DNA from 2 places in the Paenibacillus sp. PK3_47 genome. Region 1 is predicted to be linked to the other one. Evidence: riboswitches for the same ligand, from Rfam matches in the RefSeq annotation. Region 1 holds a riboswitch; the other holds the start of a gene.
What was found. Region 1 has a riboswitch for preQ1 ahead of queF (preQ(1) synthase). Riboswitches for the same ligand answer to the same signal wherever they lie in the genome.

Region 1 (9,647 bases):
TTCTTCAGCCTTCGGAAATCCCCACCGGTATTGTCGTAGCCCTGATCGGTGCACCTTATTTCTTATATTTATTGGCCAGATCGAAGGCCTGACAGCATCTTAGGAGCTTATTCTCTTTCATACAACAAACAAATTTCAAGGAGTGGAAGATCATGTCGGAAAGATTGAATACGGAACAGCTAAGTATCGGGTATGCGGAGGCTACAATTGTTAAGGGTCTGAACCTGACTGTTCCGACAGGGAAGATCACAGCGCTGGTTGGCGCCAACGGTTCCGGCAAGTCCACCATCCTCAAGACAATGGCCCGGATTATGAAGCCGAAGAGCGGCAGTGTCATGCTGGACGGCAAGTCGATTCACAATCTGTCGACCAAGGAGGTCGCGCGCCAGCTAGCTATTTTGCCGCAAAATCCTACCGCGCCGGACGGTCTGACTGTATCGGAACTGGTTGGCTACGGCCGTTATCCGCATCAGAAGGGCTTTGGCACCATGACTCCTGAAGACCGCAGCATTATCGCGAATGCTATTCATGTAACCGGCATGCAGGAGTTTCACGACCGGCCGATTGACCGCCTGTCCGGCGGCCAGCGCCAGCGCGCCTGGATTGCCATGGCTCTGGCGCAGCAGACAGACATCCTGTTCCTGGACGAGCCTACTACCTTCCTGGATATGGCACACCAGCTGGAAGTTCTGCAGCTACTGCAGAAGCTGAACGAAGAAGAAGGCCGGACCATAATCATGGTCGTACATGATTTGAATCATGCTTCCCGTTATGCGCAGCATATGGTGGCCATCAAATCCGGTACCGTAATCAGCGAAGGTGCTCCGCAAGAGGTTATGACTCCGGATGTACTCCGTAAAGTATTCGGTATAGAAGCGGATATTGTCCCGGATCCGCGTACAGGCGTGCCGCTCTGCCTTCCTTATGAGCTTGCAGCCTACAAAGCTGCTGGCCTGTAGATATTATTGAAGGAATAGGTGAACCATCTTAGGAGGAAACGGTATGAATGAATCGCAGATAAAAGAGTTTGGCAGCAAGTTTGATCTTCATCCATCCCCGCCGGAGGAAACGGTGCATACGTTCAAAATGAACGATCTGACAGATGAAGAGGGAATGAGGGCGTTTATCGCTTCCTACCGGCCGATGATGAAGGCTTTGGACGATAAAGCGGTGGCTGCGTATTTTGGCGGCTGGTTCTCCAGTGTGGCTATGGCACTGCAATATTCGGTTTCCCTGTATTCCGCGGTGCCGGAGATTAGCCTGTCCAATCTGAGTGTTCACCTCATTCCATCAGGACAGTATTGCCGTGTAGCTTTCTCTTTAGAATCATGGGATATGAACGAGGCTCCTGCTGATCCGCAAGGCCGGATGAGCTGGCGCAACGAAGTCATTAACCGGTTCTATGCGGAAACGGCCGGACCTCTGTTCCGGATGATGTCGACGGTCAGCGGACTGATTCTGGGAGAAATCTGGGGACAGATGCCGACCAAATTTAATTATTTTATGGAGTCACTGGCTGCAGCCGCTGATCATGAGGAGCTTCTGGCCACTGTGCAGGAAGATTATAATTATTTGAAGGATGAAATGCCTGCAGAGGTGTTTCTGCTTCCGAAGAATCCTTTTCACGTAAAGCTTCGCAGAATTGAATCCCTTGCGGATTCTGACAAAACCGTACTTATGCGCAACCGCTGCTGCATGTATTACCGTACAGAAGGCGGGAGTTACTGTTACACTTGTCCGCGGATTAAAGAGGAAGAGCGGGCGACAAGAAGAACAGAGTTCCGCAAGCAGGCTGCTGCGGCGCAGGGGTAGGTTATAAATGGAAGAATGGTATCATACTATATTAAAGGCATACCTGCAACAGGCTCCCGTCATTGACAAGGGAGCCTGTTCGTTGTTAAAGTTGTGGTTGCCTGATAAGACGGCGCATGTAAGCCATATTAATTTTAACAATATCCTGTACATGTATAATTTATAACTCAAGGACATTATTTCTATAGTGTTAAAGGAGCAAAATCAAATGAATATCAGCAAAATTAAAGAGGAACTGCAGCAGCTGCTTCCAGCTGGTGCAGTAAAAAGCCATGAAGAGCTGAAAAGCTATGTATTTACACAAATGGGCGGCCAGGCGGATATCCTTGCCGCACCAGCTGCTTACGATGAAATTCAGACGATTGTTACATACGCCAGGGAAAACGGCATTCCCCTGACTGTACTTGGCAACGGCTCAAACGTGATTATCCGGGACGGTGGTATCCGCGGAATTGTCCTGCAAACGTCAGAGATTAATGATATGGGGATGAGGGATAATCTGCTGTATGCCCAGTGCGGCGCCAAAATTATTGATGTCTCCCGGTATGCCCTGGAGCAAAAGCTGACCGGACTGGAATTTGCCTGCGGCATTCCCGGGACTGTCGGAGGTGCCCTTTACATGAATGCTGGAGCTTACGGGGGCGAAGTCAAGGATGTGCTGCATAGTGCGCTTGCCATCAACAAAGAGGGGCAGCTGGTAACGATGTCCGGTGAGGAATGCCAGTGGGGATACAGAAAAAGTATCTTTGCCAGCGGGGACTTTCTCGTGCTCGAAGCCCGGTTTGCGCTGCAGCCAGGCGATCCGGCGGCTATCAAAGCTTCGATGGATGAACTGACATTTATGCGGGAATCCAAGCAGCCGCTGGAGTATCCTTCCTGCGGCAGTGTATTCAAGCGTCCGCCGGGGCATTATGCCGGACAGCTGATTCAGGAGAGCGGACTGCAGGGAACCAGAATCGGCGGAGCAGAAGTCTCCCGCAAGCATGCCGGCTTTATTGTCAATGCGGATCATGCTACAGCAAGTGATTATATCGGACTGATCCACCATGTCCGGGCGACAGTGAAGGATAAATTCGGCGTAGAACTGGAAACTGAAGTGGAAATCATCGGAGAAGAATAAATTAAAAGGCCGCGGAAGAAGTTACCGCGGCCCGTTCTTTTGTTTCACAATGGCAAATTGTTTACATAATATAAATTACGTTAACGAAATCTCGTACTTGCCTCTGTCCGTCTGGATTTCCGCACGGTCTTCTGCCGCACTGTTAATTTTGAGGCCTTGTACAGCAATTTCATAGCTTGGCTGCGGAAGCGGGACAGGCTCTCCATCCCCATTGACTGTGCTGCCTGAACCTCTAAGAATCAGCGCGTCGTCCAGATAATCATCGATGGTATCCTCTGCGGAACGGTAATCAACACTTTCCACAGTGAAGTGAACCGTATCGAGATCCTCTAGCTCCTGCTTTTTAATGACAATGGTTGTTCCTGCCTGCTCGCTGAGCCACTCCCTAAGCTTTTCTACAGCTAGTTCCATAAGCTGATCCCATCCTTGTGTTATAGATTATTATTGTTAAGTTACCCTTTTCCTTAAAAATGAATCCGTCCTCCGGCCATGAACAAAGTGGAAGGGGCGGAGGCTTGTCAGGCATCTGTGAATCATGGTATAGTTCAAAACGCAAGCAACAATATAAAGAAGAAGTCTGCGTATATGCGCAGGAGAGGTTCGCAAACTCCCTCTATAAAAAACTAAGCCGCTTTTGCATAACAATAGTCTTGTTCATTCTGAGACTTAAAGGGGTATAGGCCTGTGCCTGTACTTATTTTCTGCTATGCTGTGCGCAAAATAGACGACGCCCGTTAACCGGGTCGTTTCTTCTTAGTAGAGCCATGTTTTCGGAATCTCGTTCTTCTTTCCACTTCCGGCACAGATGCCGAGGGAAAAGAGAGGGGTTTTTTGTCATGTCAGAAGGAAGATTAAAAGAGGAAATGCAGGAGGTCACCCTGCTGGGTAACCAGGGAACAGAGTACAAATTCGGATACGCTCCGGAGATTCTTGAATCGTTTGACAACAAGCATCCGGGACGCGATTATTTTGTGAAATTCAATTGTCCGGAGTTTACAAGCCTGTGCCCTGTGACCGGCCAGCCGGATTTCGGCGTGATGTATATTTCCTACATTCCTGATATCAAAATGGTCGAATCCAAGTCCCTGAAGCTCTATCTGTTCAGCTTCCGCAATCACGGGGATTTCCATGAAGACTGTGTCAATATTATTATGAATGACCTGATCGCTCTAATGGAGCCGCGGTATATCGAAGTGTGGGGCAAATTCACTCCGCGCGGCGGCATTTCCATTGATCCATACTGCAACTGGGGACGTCCGGGAACCAAATATGAGGCCATGGCCGAACACCGCCTGATGAACCATGACCTGTATCCCGAAAAAGTCGACAACCGCTAAGCAGTATGGAGAGGAGAAAACAAGAGATGAACCAAAAAGCACTCGTCGTATTCAGCGGCGGACAAGACAGCACTACATGCCTGGTGTGGGCCCTGCAGCAGTACGAAGAAGTTCAGGTCGTTACCTTTAACTATAATCAGCGCCATGCTGCCGAGATTGAAGTTGCCAAGGCGATTGCCGCCCATTTCAATGTGAAGCAGCATATCCTTGACCTGGGTCTCTTAAATCAGCTGGCTCCCAACGCACTGACACGTGATGACATTGAGATTGAGGCTGGTGAGGAAGGGGAGCTGCCGAGCACTTTTGTGGATGGACGGAACCTGCTCTTCCTGTCTTTTGCCGCCATTCTGGCCAAACAGCTTGGATTTGCCAATATCATCACAGGCGTATGCCAGACCGACTTCAGCGGATATCCGGACTGCCGGGATGTATTCGTAAAATCACTGAATGTTACATTGAACCTGTCAATGGACTATGAATTCGTCATCCACACTCCGCTGATGTGGCTGGACAAAAAAGAAACCTGGAAGCTGGCTGACGAGCTGGGCCATTTCGATTATATCCGTGAGCACACCTTAACCTGCTATAACGGAATTATCGGCAGCGGATGCGGAACCTGTCCTGCCTGCGAGCTGCGCAGCCGTGGACTGTCGCAGTATGAGGCTGAGAGCAAGCAGGTGGGTCTATCATGATGAATGAAGTGACAGTCTGCAAAATTTTCACCTTTGATTCCGCGCATCAGCTGGTGGGCCATAAGGGAAAATGCAGCAACCTGCACGGGCATACGTACAAGCTTGAGGTTGTGCTGAAAGGTGTACCTTCCACAGAGGCCGGTCATTCGGATGAAGGCTTTGTCATAGATTTCAGTGACATCAAAACGGTTGTGCAGCAGAGCCTGGTGGACCGGCTGGATCATGCTTTTCTGGCAATGGGCAACGAGCCTGTGCTTGAGACCCTGAACCGTACAGGCTCCAAGGTGGCACTGCTCTCCTTCCGGACCACTGTAGAGAACATGTCGGCATACATCGCCTATAAATTGAAGCAGGCTTCTCTGCCGCTTTACTCAGTGAAGCTGTGGGAGACGCCTACCTCCTGGGCTGAAGTGCTTGCCGCAGATATTCCTGAAGAGGGACCGTCTTACCGGCTGTATGGAGGCTGTGACTGTGAGTAAGATACCTGTAATTGAAATCTTCGGGCCAACGATTCAAGGGGAGGGCGCAGTTATCGGTGTGAAGACGATGTTCGTCCGCACTTATGGCTGTGATTACCGCTGCGGCTGGTGCGATTCCTCTTTTACGTGGGACGGATCGGCCAAAGATAAGGTGCAGATGATGGAGCCGGAAGAAATTCTGAACGAACTGGAGCGGCTGGCCGGCAATAACTTTGATTGTGTTACCATCTCCGGGGGGAATCCGGCGCTGATCGGCGAAGCCATGGGCACTTTCATACAAGGACTGCATGAGCGGGGAATCCAGGCAGCGATAGAGACACAAGGCAGCAGATGGCAGGACTGGTTCTGTGACGTGGATGTGCTGACAATCAGCCCCAAGCCGCCAAGCTCCGGGATGAATACGGATTTTGAAATGCTGGACAGCATCATGGACAAGCTTCAGCAGGGCGGCAGGTCTGCACACAGTCTGAAGGTGGTTGTATTTGATGAGGCGGATTTTGCATATGCCAAAAGCGTCCACAAACGCTACCCTGCAGTGCCATTGTTCCTGCAGCCGGGTAACGAGAATGTTACCGAGGAAGGCGATATTTCTGCACGGCTGCTTGGACGGCTGGAATGGCTGTTTGGTCTTGCCATTGCTGATCCTGAGATGAACCGGGCACGGGTACTCCCGCAGCTGCATGCGCTGATCTGGCACAACAAGCGCGGGAAATAATTGAATAACTGAAATAACTGTAAGGGTATCTTGTTGCCATTTAATGGTGTCCGGGATGCCCTTTTTGTGCTGTCATATTTATACTTGTAAATTCTGTTATCTATGATATTATCAGCCTTTAGACTGTAACTTACATATAATCATAGGTTTCATGGTAAAAAGTCCATTCCGGGAGGCATATGACAATGACAACAGCACTGTTAATTATCGATGTTCAGGAAGCGATGTTCTCTTATGAGGTGGAGCTGCACGACGGGAATGAAGTTATGGGCCGGATTGTATCCCTGCTTAACAAAGCCCGCGCTGCTGGAATACCGGTAGTATACGTTCAGCACACTGAAGACGAGGAATACACCAAAGGTACGGATACATGGCAGATCAGCAGTCTGATTACGCCGCTCCCGGAAGATACAATTGTGGAGAAACCGACTTGGGACAGCTTCCACAGGACCAATCTGCATGAGGAGCTGCAGCGTCTGGGGATTACCGACCTCGTAATCTGCGGCATGCAAACCGAATTTTGTGTGGACACGACCGTCAGACGCGCTTACAGTATGGGATATTCCAGTGTCCTGGTACAGGATGCCCACAGTACTTTTCCTAATGCCCGTTTTAACGCAGAGGAGATTGTTGGACATCATAACGCCGTGTTAGGGGGAAGGTTTGCGGTCCTGAAGCCTGAGCATGAGGTGGAGTTCAGATGAATCCGGGGAAAACGAAAGCCGCCATGAAGCCGGTCCGCCGTTCGAAGCTGAGATTGTTTGCAGGCAAGCGGTATTTCACCTGGAAAAGATATCTGAAATGGTGGACAGATAACACTAAGAGAGCCAAGCTGCATCGTTCTGAGAATCTTCCTTATGAAGCAGCCGGACATGCGACACCGCTGCTGCGCAGCCTGAGAAATGTCGATATGACTCTGCAATATAACAAAATCATGAATTTGAAGCTTGCTGTGGCCAGGCTTGATGGTCTTATGGTACGGCCGGGAGAACGCTTTTCTTACTGGCAAAGCATCGGGAAGCCAGCCCGGCGGAAAGGGTACCTTGATGGAATGGTCCTGTACTACGGGGGATTCCGGACAGGAACAGGAGGCGGGTTATGCCAGCTGTCCAATCTGATCTACTGGATGACGCTGCACACTCCGCTGACCGTAACGGAACGGCACCGCCACAGCTATGATGTGTTTCCGGATGAGCAGCGGACCCAGCCATTCGGCAGCGGGGCAACCTGCGCCTATAATTATCTGGATCTGCAGCTGCTGAATAATACAGAGCATACTTACCAGTTAAAGCTATGGCTTGATGATACCCATTTGCACGGGGAATGGAGATGCGACGGCAGACAGCTTTACCATTACGAGGTCTACGAGGCGGAACATGGCATCAGTCTTGAACCTTGGGGCGGCTACATCCGCAGCAACAGGATCAGGCGGAAACTGCTGACAAGGTCCGGGGAGCTGGCAGGAGATGAGGAAGTGGCCGAGAATCATGCACTCATGATGTATTCGCCGCTGCTGTACCCCGTCTGAGATTGGACAGGAATGAGAATAAGACGCTATTTTTCGGGGATAACAGATAGAGAGTAAGGATTTAGGGTTATAACATAGTATGACATTGGGTTATGCCCTACTATCCATTACTCAACTACCGAAGGAGTGGTCCTCAATATGAAGGCGGTAACTTATCAAGGGAAGAAGAAAGTGGAAGTCAAAGAAGTAGCCGATGCCAAGCTGGAAAAGAAAGATGACATTATCGTCCGTATTACCTCAACAGCCATTTGCGGATCAGATCTGCATCTCTATAACGGGAATATTCCCGGCATGTACGACGACTACGTAATTGGGCATGAGCCTATGGGAATCGTGGAAGAGGTTGGACCAGAGGTTACAAAAGTGAAAAAGGGCGACCGCGTCATCATCCCTTTTAATGTATCTTGTGGTCAATGTTTCTTCTGTCAGCATGAGATGGAGAGCCAATGCGATAATGCCAATGATGCGAAGGATACCGGCGGGATGCTGGGATATTCTGAATCTTACGGCGGATTTGCCGGCGGACAGGCCGAGCTGCTGAGAGTGCCTTATGGTAATTTTGGTCCTTTTGTGGTGCCGGAGGATGCCGAGATGGAAGACGAGAAGCTGCTGTTTCTCTCGGACATTATACCGACCGCATGGTGGGGAGTGGAGCATGCCGGCGTGAAGCCCGGCGATTCCGTAATTGTGCTTGGCTGCGGACCGGTAGGGCTGCTGACCCAAAAGTTCGCCTGGATGAAAGGCGCTTCACGCGTCATCGCAGTGGATAATGTCCCGTACCGCCTGGAGCATGCCAAACGGACGAATAACGTTGAAATCTACAATTTTGACGAGGTAAAAGACCTTGAGAAGCATCTGAAGGAAATTACCCGCGGCGGGGCGGATGTCGTGATCGACTGTGTCGGGCTTGATGCCAAGAAAACGATTATGGAAAAAGTAGAGACTAACCTGAAGCTGCAGGGTGGCTCTCTCAGTGCGTTCCGTATTGCTTCCGAGGTTGTGCGCAAGTTCGGTACGATCCAGCTTATCGGCGTGTATGGACTTACCTATAATATGTTCCCGCTGGGCCACCTGTTCGAACGCAATGTTTCACTCAAAATGGGCCAGGCCCCTGTCATCCACTACATGCCGAAGCTGTATCAGATGATTAAGGAGAACAAGTTCGATCCTACGGACATCATTACACACCGTCTGCCGATCAGCAGAGCGGAGCACGCATACAATATTTTTGGCGAGAAGGAAGATGACTGTATCAAGGTTATTCTGAAGCCTTAAGTTAGGCCGGCTCAAGCAGCTGCTTCTGTTCTTAGGCATGGGTTTTCCCGGTTCCGGGAGCCCATGTCTTTATTTAATGAAATTTTATGAAAAGGGCTGCAAAATTCTGCGTTCTGCGGTAAATTTACATAAGTGACTTTTATCATGCCGAAAGGACGTCTGTTCGTGAATGCTAAAAAACCGCCTGTACCTGTTCCGCTGCTCATGCTGGTTGGAATTGTGGCTATTTCTTTCTCCTCTATTTTTATAAAATGGTCTTCGGCACCCGCCTCGGTTCAAGGGATGTACCGTCTGCTGTTCACCTCACTGCTGATGCTGCCGTTTGCCCGGCCCTATACCGGAGCCGCTGCTGCCCTGCGCAAAAAGGACTGGCTGCTGCTGGCTGTATCCGGTGCGATGCTGGCGCTGCATTTTCTGCTGTGGATGGGCTCGCTGAAGTTCACTTCTGTGGCCAGCTCAACCATGATTATGGCACTTGAGCCGGTGTTCATCATGCTGGGCGCTTATCTTTTGTATAAAGAACGGAGTACCTCTTCGGCCATTCTGGGCCTTGCGATCGCCATATTCGGCGTGATCTTCATCGGCTGGGGGGATATCGGACTGTCCGCAGACAATCTTAAAGGTGATTTGCTTTCTCTTGGCGGTACGGCTGCAGTTGCAGCCCATATGCTGATTGGTCAAAAGCTTGT
Region 2 (9,647 bases), 2.4 Mb from region 1:
GCGGTTGTAATATGACAGGACGACATTCCAAGTAACATAGTTCCAATCATGACCCATCGGCCTCCCTTCTCTAAATGATAAACCCAATAATAAAGGCCTCAGCTGCACATTGTCAACCCTAATATTGGAAGACATTATAAAAAGGGCACCACACTTGGCGCCCTCTTCCTGTATACCATCGGTTTATTTGAATTTGTGCCAGTCCTGATTGCTGTTCTCCAGCAGGTGGGCGAAATCGTTCTCCAGCCGTTTCTGCTCGGCCTTGCGCTGATCCTCCGCCGCTTTGCGGGCCGCCTCTTTCTTGTCATTTTCCTCTGCCTTAAGCGCATCGGACTGTGCCTTCAGCTTATCCAGGACATCACTGCTCAGCAGATCCTTCAGTGTAGCAGGCGCATCGCCCGCGGCAGGCCGCGGGGAATGGGTTACTTTCTTTTTCTTGGCCATCAAAATCATCCTTTCAGGTATTGCCTGTCGTTCAAATTTGTTTTAGCTATGGTGCTTTACGTTTATAATGTACAGTAAGAGGTGAGCCTTATGAAATCTACAGATTTGTGTCCACGGTTACAAAAAAGCATGGATATTATCGGCAGACGCTGGACGGGCTTAATCATCTTCCAGCTGCTCCAGGGCCCCCAGCGCTTCAGCACGATTGAAGCGTCACTGCCGGTCAGCGGCAGGCTCCTGTCGGAACGGCTCAAGGAGCTGGAACAGGAAGGCATTGTCCTGCGCGAGGTATTTCCCGAGACACCTGTAAGAATACAATATTCCCTGACAGATAAAGGCCGTGCCCTGGAACCGGTCATCCGCGATCTGGAGCAGTGGTCGGAAGCATGGATCAGTGCGGACAGCTGCCAAAGCGAACAATCTCCTTCGCAGTAGCCCCTGCCGGTATACCTCCAGCTTACCCTGCAATTTACAACTTACAATTTACAGTTTACAGCTTGCGGCCGATAATGACCAGATCCCGCAGAATGCCGTCCAGCTCGGCAACACCGGGCAGCAGCCCCCACTGCTCAAAGCCAAATTTGCGCAGCAGGGCAAGGCTTGGGCCGTTATGGCCGAATACAAAGCCGACCAGGTTCTGGAGGCCAAGGCGCGGACATTCCTCCAGCGCTTTGGTCAGCAGGAGGCTTCCGGCACCCGTACCGCGGAATTTCTCGTTTACATATACGCTGATCTCGGCAGTGCCGTTATAGGCCGGACGGCCATAGAAGGACTGGAAGCTGAACCAGGCAGCAATCTCCCCGTCCTGTCTCAGTACCCACAGCGGGCGATGATGGCTGTTATGCTCATGGAACCATTTCAGCCGGTCCTCCACGGTCACCGGCTCCAGGTCGGCCGTAACGACCCGCCCGGCTACCGTCGAGTTATAAATATCTACAATAGCTCCCAAATCCTCAATCGATGCATCTTCAATGCTGTAATTTTGCCAAGCCATGCTTTCCATTCCTCCTAATATTGTTGCCATGCAGCTGTACCTCTTTATTTAAGCCCTGTCTGCTCCAGGCTCCATTCCCACAGGCGCGCAGCTGCTGCACTGTCCGCAGCTCTTGGCGACAGCTCCTGGATGGCACGGCGGTAATAATATTGGCCTGTCACACCGCACAGCTCAGGAGCAGTTGCCAGGTAGATGGCCGTATCCGCACCCTGTTCAGGCGTGAGGAAGAAATACGACAGCAGCTTCAGCAGCGGACGGCCAAAGCCTGTCTCCCGGTTGACGCCAATGCTTGTCCCCACCGCCCCCGGATGAACAGCATTCACTGTGACTGCGGTATGCTGCAGCCGGGCGGCCAGCTCCCTGGTGAACAGGATATTGGCCAGCTTGGACCGGGCATAAGCCTTGGCCGGATTGAAGCCCCGGGACAGCGTATGGTCATCCAGATGCAGCTTTCCGATCTTGTAGGCACCGGAAGCAACCACTACAATCCGTCCCTGTTCAGCTGATTTCAAGGAATCCAGCAGCAGATTGCTGAGCAGAAAATGTCCCAGATGATTTACGCCGAAATCCATCTCGTATCCGTCAGAGGTAAGCTCCCTGCGGATCGTGACAACGCCGGCGTTATTAATCAGCACATCGAGCACAGGATACTTAGAGCTAAATTCCTCCGCAAAGCTGCGGATGCTGTCAAAGGAAGCCAGATCGCAGAGCATCAGCGCAATATCAGGAGACCCGCTTTGCCGCTTAGCTTCAGCGAGCGCTTCTTCCCCGCGCTGCCGGCTGCGGCAGGCCATGATGACCTGTGCCCCTCTGCGGGCCATTTCAATCGTCGTCGCCAGTCCCATTCCGGAGTTGCCTCCGGTGACAAGCACGGTCTTCCCTTTCATGGCGAATCCCCTTTCCTGCACGGATCTGCCGGCCTAAGCCCTGGCCTGGCCATTTTTAGACAGATGTTTTAGAATTATGTTACATCATATCAGGAGTTAAGAAAAGCAGGAGGTGAACCGGGAGGAGATTCCCGGAAATAAATGCTGAATAAGTCACCAAAAGTTATCGTTCTGACCGTACCTATGCTCTCCCCGGTATTCGGCCCGACTGAGATTTTCCCGGTGCTGCTTAAGGATGCGGATGGTCTGACTCTGATCGACACCGGCATGTTCGGACAGTACGAAGCTCTCGTCCAGGCAATCCGTGATGCAGGCGAGCAGCTCTCTGATATCAAACGGATTATCATCACCCATCAGGATATCGATCATATCGGTAATCTGGCCGTACTGGCCCGTGAGCTGCCCGGTGTCCGGCTGTTTGTCCACCCGGAGGATCTGCCGGCTGGCACTGCAAGCGCACCGATGATCAAGATGAACCCGCAGCGGGTATCGCAAATGCCGGAAGCCTTTCAGGAACAGTTCAGCCGGTTTCTGGATGAGCTGAAAGAGCTGGACATGACGGAGCTGCAGGATAGAGAGCAGCTCCCCTGGGGCGGCGGAATCGAGATCATCCACACGCCCGGCCATACTCCGGGGCACATCTGTCTCTACGTGCCGGAGCAAAAGCTGCTGCTCGCTGCTGACGAACTGCGTGTAGTAGACGGCCAGCTCGCCGGACCTGCGGAATCAGCGACACCCGATATGCCGCTGGCACTCCGCAGTCTGCGCAAGCTTGAAGGCCGGCAGATTCAGACCGTCCTCTGTTATCACGGCGGACTGTACGAAGGCAGCCCGCAGGCGCTTATTGACGAACTGGCGGGATCGCTGTAATTCCGTTCTTGAAGCTGCGCTGTAAAGACCAATAAGGCTGTTCCGCTTGTAGAATGTGTCTACTCGCGGAACAGCCTTTCGTCCGTTTCTGGGCTGTTATTTTCAATCCGGCCTCAGTGCAATCAGCCGGTCATCCCCTTCCCCCGGATCACCCCGGCCATCCCGGTTGTTCGTCAGTACATACAGGGTGCCGTCCGGTCCTTCGGCAACATTGCGCAGCCTGCCCCATTCCTCTTCGAATAAGGCGGTAGCAGCAGGTTCACCATTGCTGCCGGAAGGTGAGACCCACAGCAGCTGCTCTCCTGCCAGACTGGCAACCAGCAGTTCACCTTTCCAGGGACCCTGCGTAATGAAGGCCGTTCCTGACGGCGCCCAGGTCTCGTCTCCGCTGTGCAGCAGCGGGCTCTTCAGGCTGATGCCGCCTTCCTCGCCGGCTTGACCGCCTTCAATGAGCGGCCAGCCGTAATTGGCTCCGGGCTCAATAATGTTGATCTCGTCATGGCTGGACTGGCCATGCTCAGAACTGTACAGCACGCCTGTACCAGGCTGCCAGGAGAGTCCCTGCGCATTGCGGTGACCCCAGCTGTACACAGGTGAATCCGGCCACGGGTTATCCTCCGGGATGGAGCCGTCCGGGGCAATCCGCAATATTTTACCGCCTAGGCTCTCCTTATCCTGCGCCAGCTCCGGCTCATAACGTTCCCCGGTTGTAACATACAGATATCCGTCCGGACCGAATTTGATCCGTCCTCCGTTATGGTTGGTGTCCCCCGGTATGCCGTCCAGCAGCACCTTGTCGATTTCCGCCGCACTGCTGTCTATAATGATCCGCAGCACCCGGTTTTGTATACCGTCCCCCTCGCGGTAAGAGTGATAGACATAGGCATATCCGTTATCGGCAAACGCCGGATCCAGCGCTAACCCGAGCAGTCCGCCCTCGCCCGTGCTGACAAACGGTGCATACAGCTCCAGCAGCGGCGCTTCTCTCAGCTTGCCGTTCTCAATGACGCGCAGCGTTCCGGGCCGTTCGGTAATAAATATCCGCCCATCCGGCGCAAAAGCTATCTCCCACGGAACATTCAGCCCGCTCACCAGCGTCTCGGCTGTGTAGGGAAAGGACTCCGCGGATTTTGCCTGCTCTGATGAAGGCGGCGCTTCAGCTTCTTCAGCCGGCTGCTCTGTATTCATATTCATGCTGTTCTCTGCAGGAGCCGGTACAGCAGACGGCCTGCTGCCAGCAGGTGTTTCTGCTCCCAACCGCGGCCCTTCGCTTTCCAGCTGACCATCCACCCCGCCTGTCTCAGAGCAGGCGGTTAATGCTCCGGCCAGCAGGATCAGGGAGGTCCAGCGGAATAGTGCTGAACGGGTATATTTTCTATCACGGATCATAGTTATCACCTTCTTCACTGGGTTTTGGAGCAGATAATACATGATCTTGTCGGGAATACTTCAGGACGGCGATACGTTCGCCGCTTGCCCATAACTCTAACGGACCGTAGTTCCGTTATTTTTGGATATTCAGCATTTTTGGCGGGCTAACGGACCCTAGTTCCCTTATTGCCTATACTTACAGCAGATTTGGGGCTAATGTCAGCAAATAAGGCCCCTGGGGTCCGTTAGCCCTGCCGTTTCCCGTTATATGGATAAATAAGGGATCCTCGGTCCGTTAGCCAAAATACGGGTCAGGTCTTTCAACTTGTGTCCGTTAACCCTAACTATAATTGCATATCCAACCTCGATCCGTTAACCCTAACTATAATTGCATATCCAACCTCGATCCGTTAACCCTAACTAATTGCATATCCAACCTCGATCCGTTAACCCTAACTATAGTTGCATATACTACCTCGGGCCATTAGACAAACTATGGGTTGCGTATACTAAATGGAGCAAGTTACCCGGCTGCTTATAATTTGGCAACTATTACCCGCTGGTCCCACAGGTTAAACCCTTGTTATGCGATATTAAGCCTTGGCGTGCGCCCCGCAGGGTTATGATCTATAATTAGAATATTGCTTTTTTCCAGCGTGAAGACGAAAGGGGAACAATTACTAATGAATCATGCTCTGAACAGCCTGGAGCAGCAAATGTCCGGCGCCGGACTCCAGGCGCTGCTCGTCACCGATCCCAAGCATGTCTACTATCTGACCGGCTTTGCCAGCAATCCGCATGAGCGGTTTCTCGGCCTGCTGCTGATCCGCGGGGAGGAGCCCGTTCTGATCGTTCCGGCACTGGATGCCGAAGCCGCGCATGCCGCATCTAAGGTCACAACCATTCTGACGCATAGCGATACGGATAATCCGTACGAGCTGCTGAAGTCCCGGTTTGGCGGGACACGCCCGGATAAAGTCGGCATTGAAAAGGAGCACTTCACTGTAAGCCGCTTCGAGAGGCTCTCCGAAGCTGTGAATGCCGCAAGCTTCAGCGACATCGGCCCTATGCTGCGGTCCATGCGCGCCATCAAGACACCGGAGGAAGTCAGCCGGATGAAGCATGCGGCCGAGCTGGTGGAGGAGGTTCTCCGCCAGGGGCTTAAGCATGTTAAGGCAGGGGTGACCGAGATCGAGCTGGTTGCCGAGCTGGAGTATCTGATGAAAAAGGTAGGCGCCTCCGGCCCCTCCTTCGACACTATGGTGCTCTCCGGCCCGAACACGGCGCTCCCGCACGGCGTACCGGGCAGCAGGGTCATCCAGCCGGGTGATTTCCTGATGTTCGACCTCGGCGTGTATGCCGCTGGTTATGCATCGGATATTACCCGCACCTTTGCTGTTGAAGAAGCTGACAGCAAGCTGACCGAAATCTACAACACTGTGCTGGCCGCCAATGCAGCCGGCCTCGCCGCTTCCAGAGCGGGCGCTACATTCGGCTCCGTTGACCGCGCAGCCCGCGAAGTCATCGAAGCTGCCGGATACGGTGAGTATTTCATGCACCGTGTAGGCCACGGCCTGGGAATGGACACCCATGAATATCCTTCCCTTCATGGCCTGAATGAGGATATTATTGAGAACGGGAACGTATTTACGGTTGAGCCGGGCATCTATGTTCCGAATCTGGCCGGCGTACGGATCGAAGATGATGTGCTCGTCACTCCGGAGGGTCCGCAGACCTTAACCTCTTTCCCGAAAGAGCTGACCATACTTCATTTGTAAGGGATGCCTGCTATACCCGAGCGGTGCAAGCCCACTCACACAAAAAAGCAGCAGATCACACCGCTACCGGTTGGATCTGCTGCTTTTCTATATACAACCTTATTCTCAATCCTTGCGGACCGGCTGCTCATCTTCGGCGAACTTGAAGGAACGGGCAAGATACAGAACCGGCGTACCTGCGCCTGTCAGCAGGAATTTTGCGACATACGTAGTCAGCAGTATTTCTACCCAAATCTCGAACTCGAATCTGCCGGCAAAAGCAATCGTACAAAAAATCAGCGTATCTACAAAAGAACTGATCATCGTACTTCCGTTCGAACGAATCCACAATTGGCGCGATGAGCCGTAGAACTTGCGGATCCAGGCATAGAGATGGACATCAAGGAACTGGCTGACAAAATAAGCGGCAAGACTGCCCAGCGCAAGACGCGGCATCAGACCAAAGATCGTTTCCAGAGAAGTCTGGAAGACTGGGTCTCCCTCCGGCTTGAATACGAGCACCATCTGCATCAGCACGGTTGTCATCAGCAAAGTGAAGAACCCGAACCATACCGCATTTCTCGCTTCCCTCCGGCCGTATTTCTCATTCAGCAAATCACTGGTCAGATACAAAGTGACATACATCGTATTGCCCAGCGTCATCACAATATCGAACGGCATGGCAATCGTTTTGGCCACCTGGATGTTGGCGATCACCGTGGCGATGCCGACCCAGGCGTACAAGCCCTTTTTACCGAACAGACGGAAACAGAGCAGAAAAAAAGCAAAGTTCACAATAACGAACAAAATACTCCACAACAAATTAAACATGACTTCTGTATTTCCTCCTAGTTTTGTTTACGCGGGATGGTTACGAACCGCGGTGTTTTGCTTTGAACAAAACATTACTACTCTATCACATTGTAAGCTAACATGCTATGAAAACTTATTTTCGCAAAAGTAGGACTAAATTCACTGTTTTTCGGAAAATTCATAAATGATTCGATAATTATTCAGATTTTTCAGAAAATATAAGCCTAAATCCAAACTTTTCACTATTCAACCAGGGGTTAATTCTATAGAATAGTTATCAATAACCTTCCAGGCATGATATATGACCTATACATATGGAATATATTACCTTCCAAGGCCTGCTTGCAGAACATAAGAAAACAGATGTATCTATCAGAAAAAGGAGAGAATGATATGTTACGCTTTAAGAATTCCATCAGCCGTAAGTTCACTATGTTGTTGTTTGTCGTTCTATTGCTAACGTCGTTAGTCTTAAGTATCAGCTTTTATTTTATATCCATGAATACGATCAACAGCTATGTACTTCCGCAAATCGACAAGCTGCTGGGCGTTGCATCCGAGGATGTATACAAAGGCCTGAATTCCACCCACGCCCAGCAGGCGCTCAATAAAGGTGCACAGGCGACAACAAACGTACAGTTTTATTTACAGGAAAAAGTAAAGCAGCATGGGGTCGAGACCATTTTTCTCGCTAATCTGAAGGAAGGAAAAGCCACGGTTATCACCGCGGACAAAGCTTCAACACTGCAGGCGGATGAGAACATTGCAGTAACACCGGCTATGGAGCAGGCCTCCAAAGGTAAAACGGGTCTTAGTGAAATCTATAGTGACAGTCACGGTATACATAAAACAGCGTATAAAGGCGTTCCCGGAAGCACGATGGTGATCGGTGTCAGCTCGGATGTAGCCTTCGTAGATGAAAAAATCAACAGTGTGATCTGGACCAGTGTATGGATTACCCTGCTGGCTCTTATCCTAGGGGTTACTGCTGCATACTTCATGAGCAAAAGAATCACCCGCCCGCTCTCCCGGCTCGCAGCCTACAGCAACAAAATGGCCGGCGGCGACTTCACCCAGGAGCTTGTGATTAAGGGCAATGATGAAGTCAGCCAGCTGTCCGAAAGCTTCAGAAGCATGAGCCATAAGCTCAAGGACATGATCGGCCAGGTCCTGGATACTTCCAGCAATGTAGTACAGGACGCCAACGATATGAAGACACGCTTGGAAGTGCTTAATGACATGGCCGCCCGCTCTGCCGTGTCCGTTAACGAAATCAGCAAAGGCAGCACAACCATTGCCAGCGTCACGATGGAGAACTCCAGAGCCATGGATGAGATTAATATCGGCATCCAGCACATCGCCTCCGCGGCCGGTGAAGTCACCGAACAGATCAGTGAAGCCTCTGCGGAAGCTATAGGCGGCAATGAGATTGCCCAGACTGCTGTACAGCAGATGCGCCAGGTTGAACAGGCGTCGGTGAAGTCGCTGGAGCAGTTCCGGCTGATGAATGAACGCTCGCAGATGATCGGCGGGGTGGTTCAGGGAATCACCGAAATTACGAAGCAAATTCAAATGCTCTCGCTGAATGCGTCCATAGAAGCTGCACGTGCCGGGGAACACGGCCGCGGGTTTGCCGTGGTGGCCGGAGAAGTCCGCAAGCTGTCCGAGCAGTCCAAGGAATCCAACGAACAGATCCGTGAATTCCTGCTGAGCCTGCAGGAGGATATGAACCACTCCGTAGCCGAGATGAATCTTGTTAACCAGGAGGTTGCCTCTGGCGTAGGCAAGGTTGCCGAAGCCGGCAATGCCTTCAATCAGCTGCTGATTCTGATTCAGAGCATTAACCAGAGTGTCCAGTCCGTATCCGCTGCCACCCAGCAAATTTCGGCCGGAACGGAGGAAGTCAGCGCCTCGGTGGAAGAGACCTCGCAGATTACGGCGATGTCCCGGGCCAGTGCTGATACGCTTGCCGGGAACTCTTCACGCCAGCAGGAAGAGCTTGAAGGCCATGCTGTGACGGCCCAGCACCTTCATGAGCAGGCGGTCAAGCTGCAGGAAGCAGTGCGACAGTTCAAAATTTAACGCTCAGACACAAAAGGCAGTTCCAGGGTCTTACCGGCCCGGAGCTGCCTTTTTGATGTTCTCTGCAAATTATGTACTTTGGCTAGTGCCTGGGTGCCCATAGAATGACCGACACGCCGATGATACAGATGCCTGCCCCGATCCAGTCATACAGATCCGGTGTTTTTTTGTCCACCAGCCAGCCCCACAGTACAGCCAGCACGATGAACACACCGCCATAGGCAGCGTATACCCGGCCGAAGGAAGGAAACTTTTGCAGAGTAGGAATGATGCCATACGAAATCAGGATCAGCGACCCGATCAGGCCGTACCAGAGCGGCCGCGATTCCCGCAGCCAGAGCCAGACCAGATATCCGCCGCCGATCTCGGCGAGACCGGCCACGATAAACAGCAGAATTGCCATTGTCATTAGTTATCACCCCTTATTCC

Region 2: linked by a shared signal. The riboswitch ahead of C2I18_RS18170 (queuosine precursor transporter) and the one ahead of queF (preQ(1) synthase) in region 1 are both predicted to bind preQ1.

The regions. Positions count from the first base shown of each region.
Region 1 is NZ_CP026029.1:6,489,237-6,498,883, reverse strand. Features, by position in the region: gene C2I18_RS28190 (FecCD family ABC transporter permease) at 1-92, shown strand, start outside; gene C2I18_RS28185 (ABC transporter ATP-binding protein) at 153-959, shown strand; gene C2I18_RS28180 ((2Fe-2S)-binding protein) at 1,003-1,812, shown strand; gene murB (UDP-N-acetylmuramate dehydrogenase) at 2,021-2,932, shown strand; gene ymzB (protein YmzB) at 3,008-3,343, opposite strand; PreQ1 riboswitch class I at 3,522-3,565, shown strand; gene queF (preQ(1) synthase) at 3,769-4,269, shown strand; gene queC (7-cyano-7-deazaguanine synthase QueC) at 4,296-4,961, shown strand; gene C2I18_RS28155 (6-pyruvoyl trahydropterin synthase family protein) at 4,958-5,440, shown strand; gene queE (7-carboxy-7-deazaguanine synthase QueE) at 5,433-6,155, shown strand; gene C2I18_RS28145 (cysteine hydrolase family protein) at 6,341-6,859, shown strand; gene C2I18_RS28140 (VanW family protein) at 6,856-7,683, shown strand; gene C2I18_RS28135 (zinc-dependent alcohol dehydrogenase) at 7,822-8,958, shown strand; gene C2I18_RS28130 (DMT family transporter) at 9,103-9,647, shown strand, end outside.
Region 2 is NZ_CP026029.1:4,074,052-4,083,698, reverse strand. Features, by position in the region: gene C2I18_RS18205 (YqkE family protein) at 184-444, opposite strand; gene C2I18_RS18200 (winged helix-turn-helix transcriptional regulator) at 535-879, shown strand; gene C2I18_RS18195 (GNAT family N-acetyltransferase) at 935-1,438, opposite strand; gene C2I18_RS18190 (SDR family oxidoreductase) at 1,483-2,325, opposite strand; gene C2I18_RS18185 (MBL fold metallo-hydrolase) at 2,467-3,195, shown strand; gene C2I18_RS18180 (PQQ-dependent sugar dehydrogenase) at 3,298-4,584, opposite strand; gene C2I18_RS18175 (M24 family metallopeptidase) at 5,250-6,344, shown strand; gene C2I18_RS18170 (queuosine precursor transporter) at 6,450-7,154, opposite strand; PreQ1 riboswitch class I at 7,166-7,211, opposite strand; gene C2I18_RS18165 (methyl-accepting chemotaxis protein) at 7,635-9,218, shown strand; gene C2I18_RS18160 (YnfA family protein) at 9,301-9,627, opposite strand.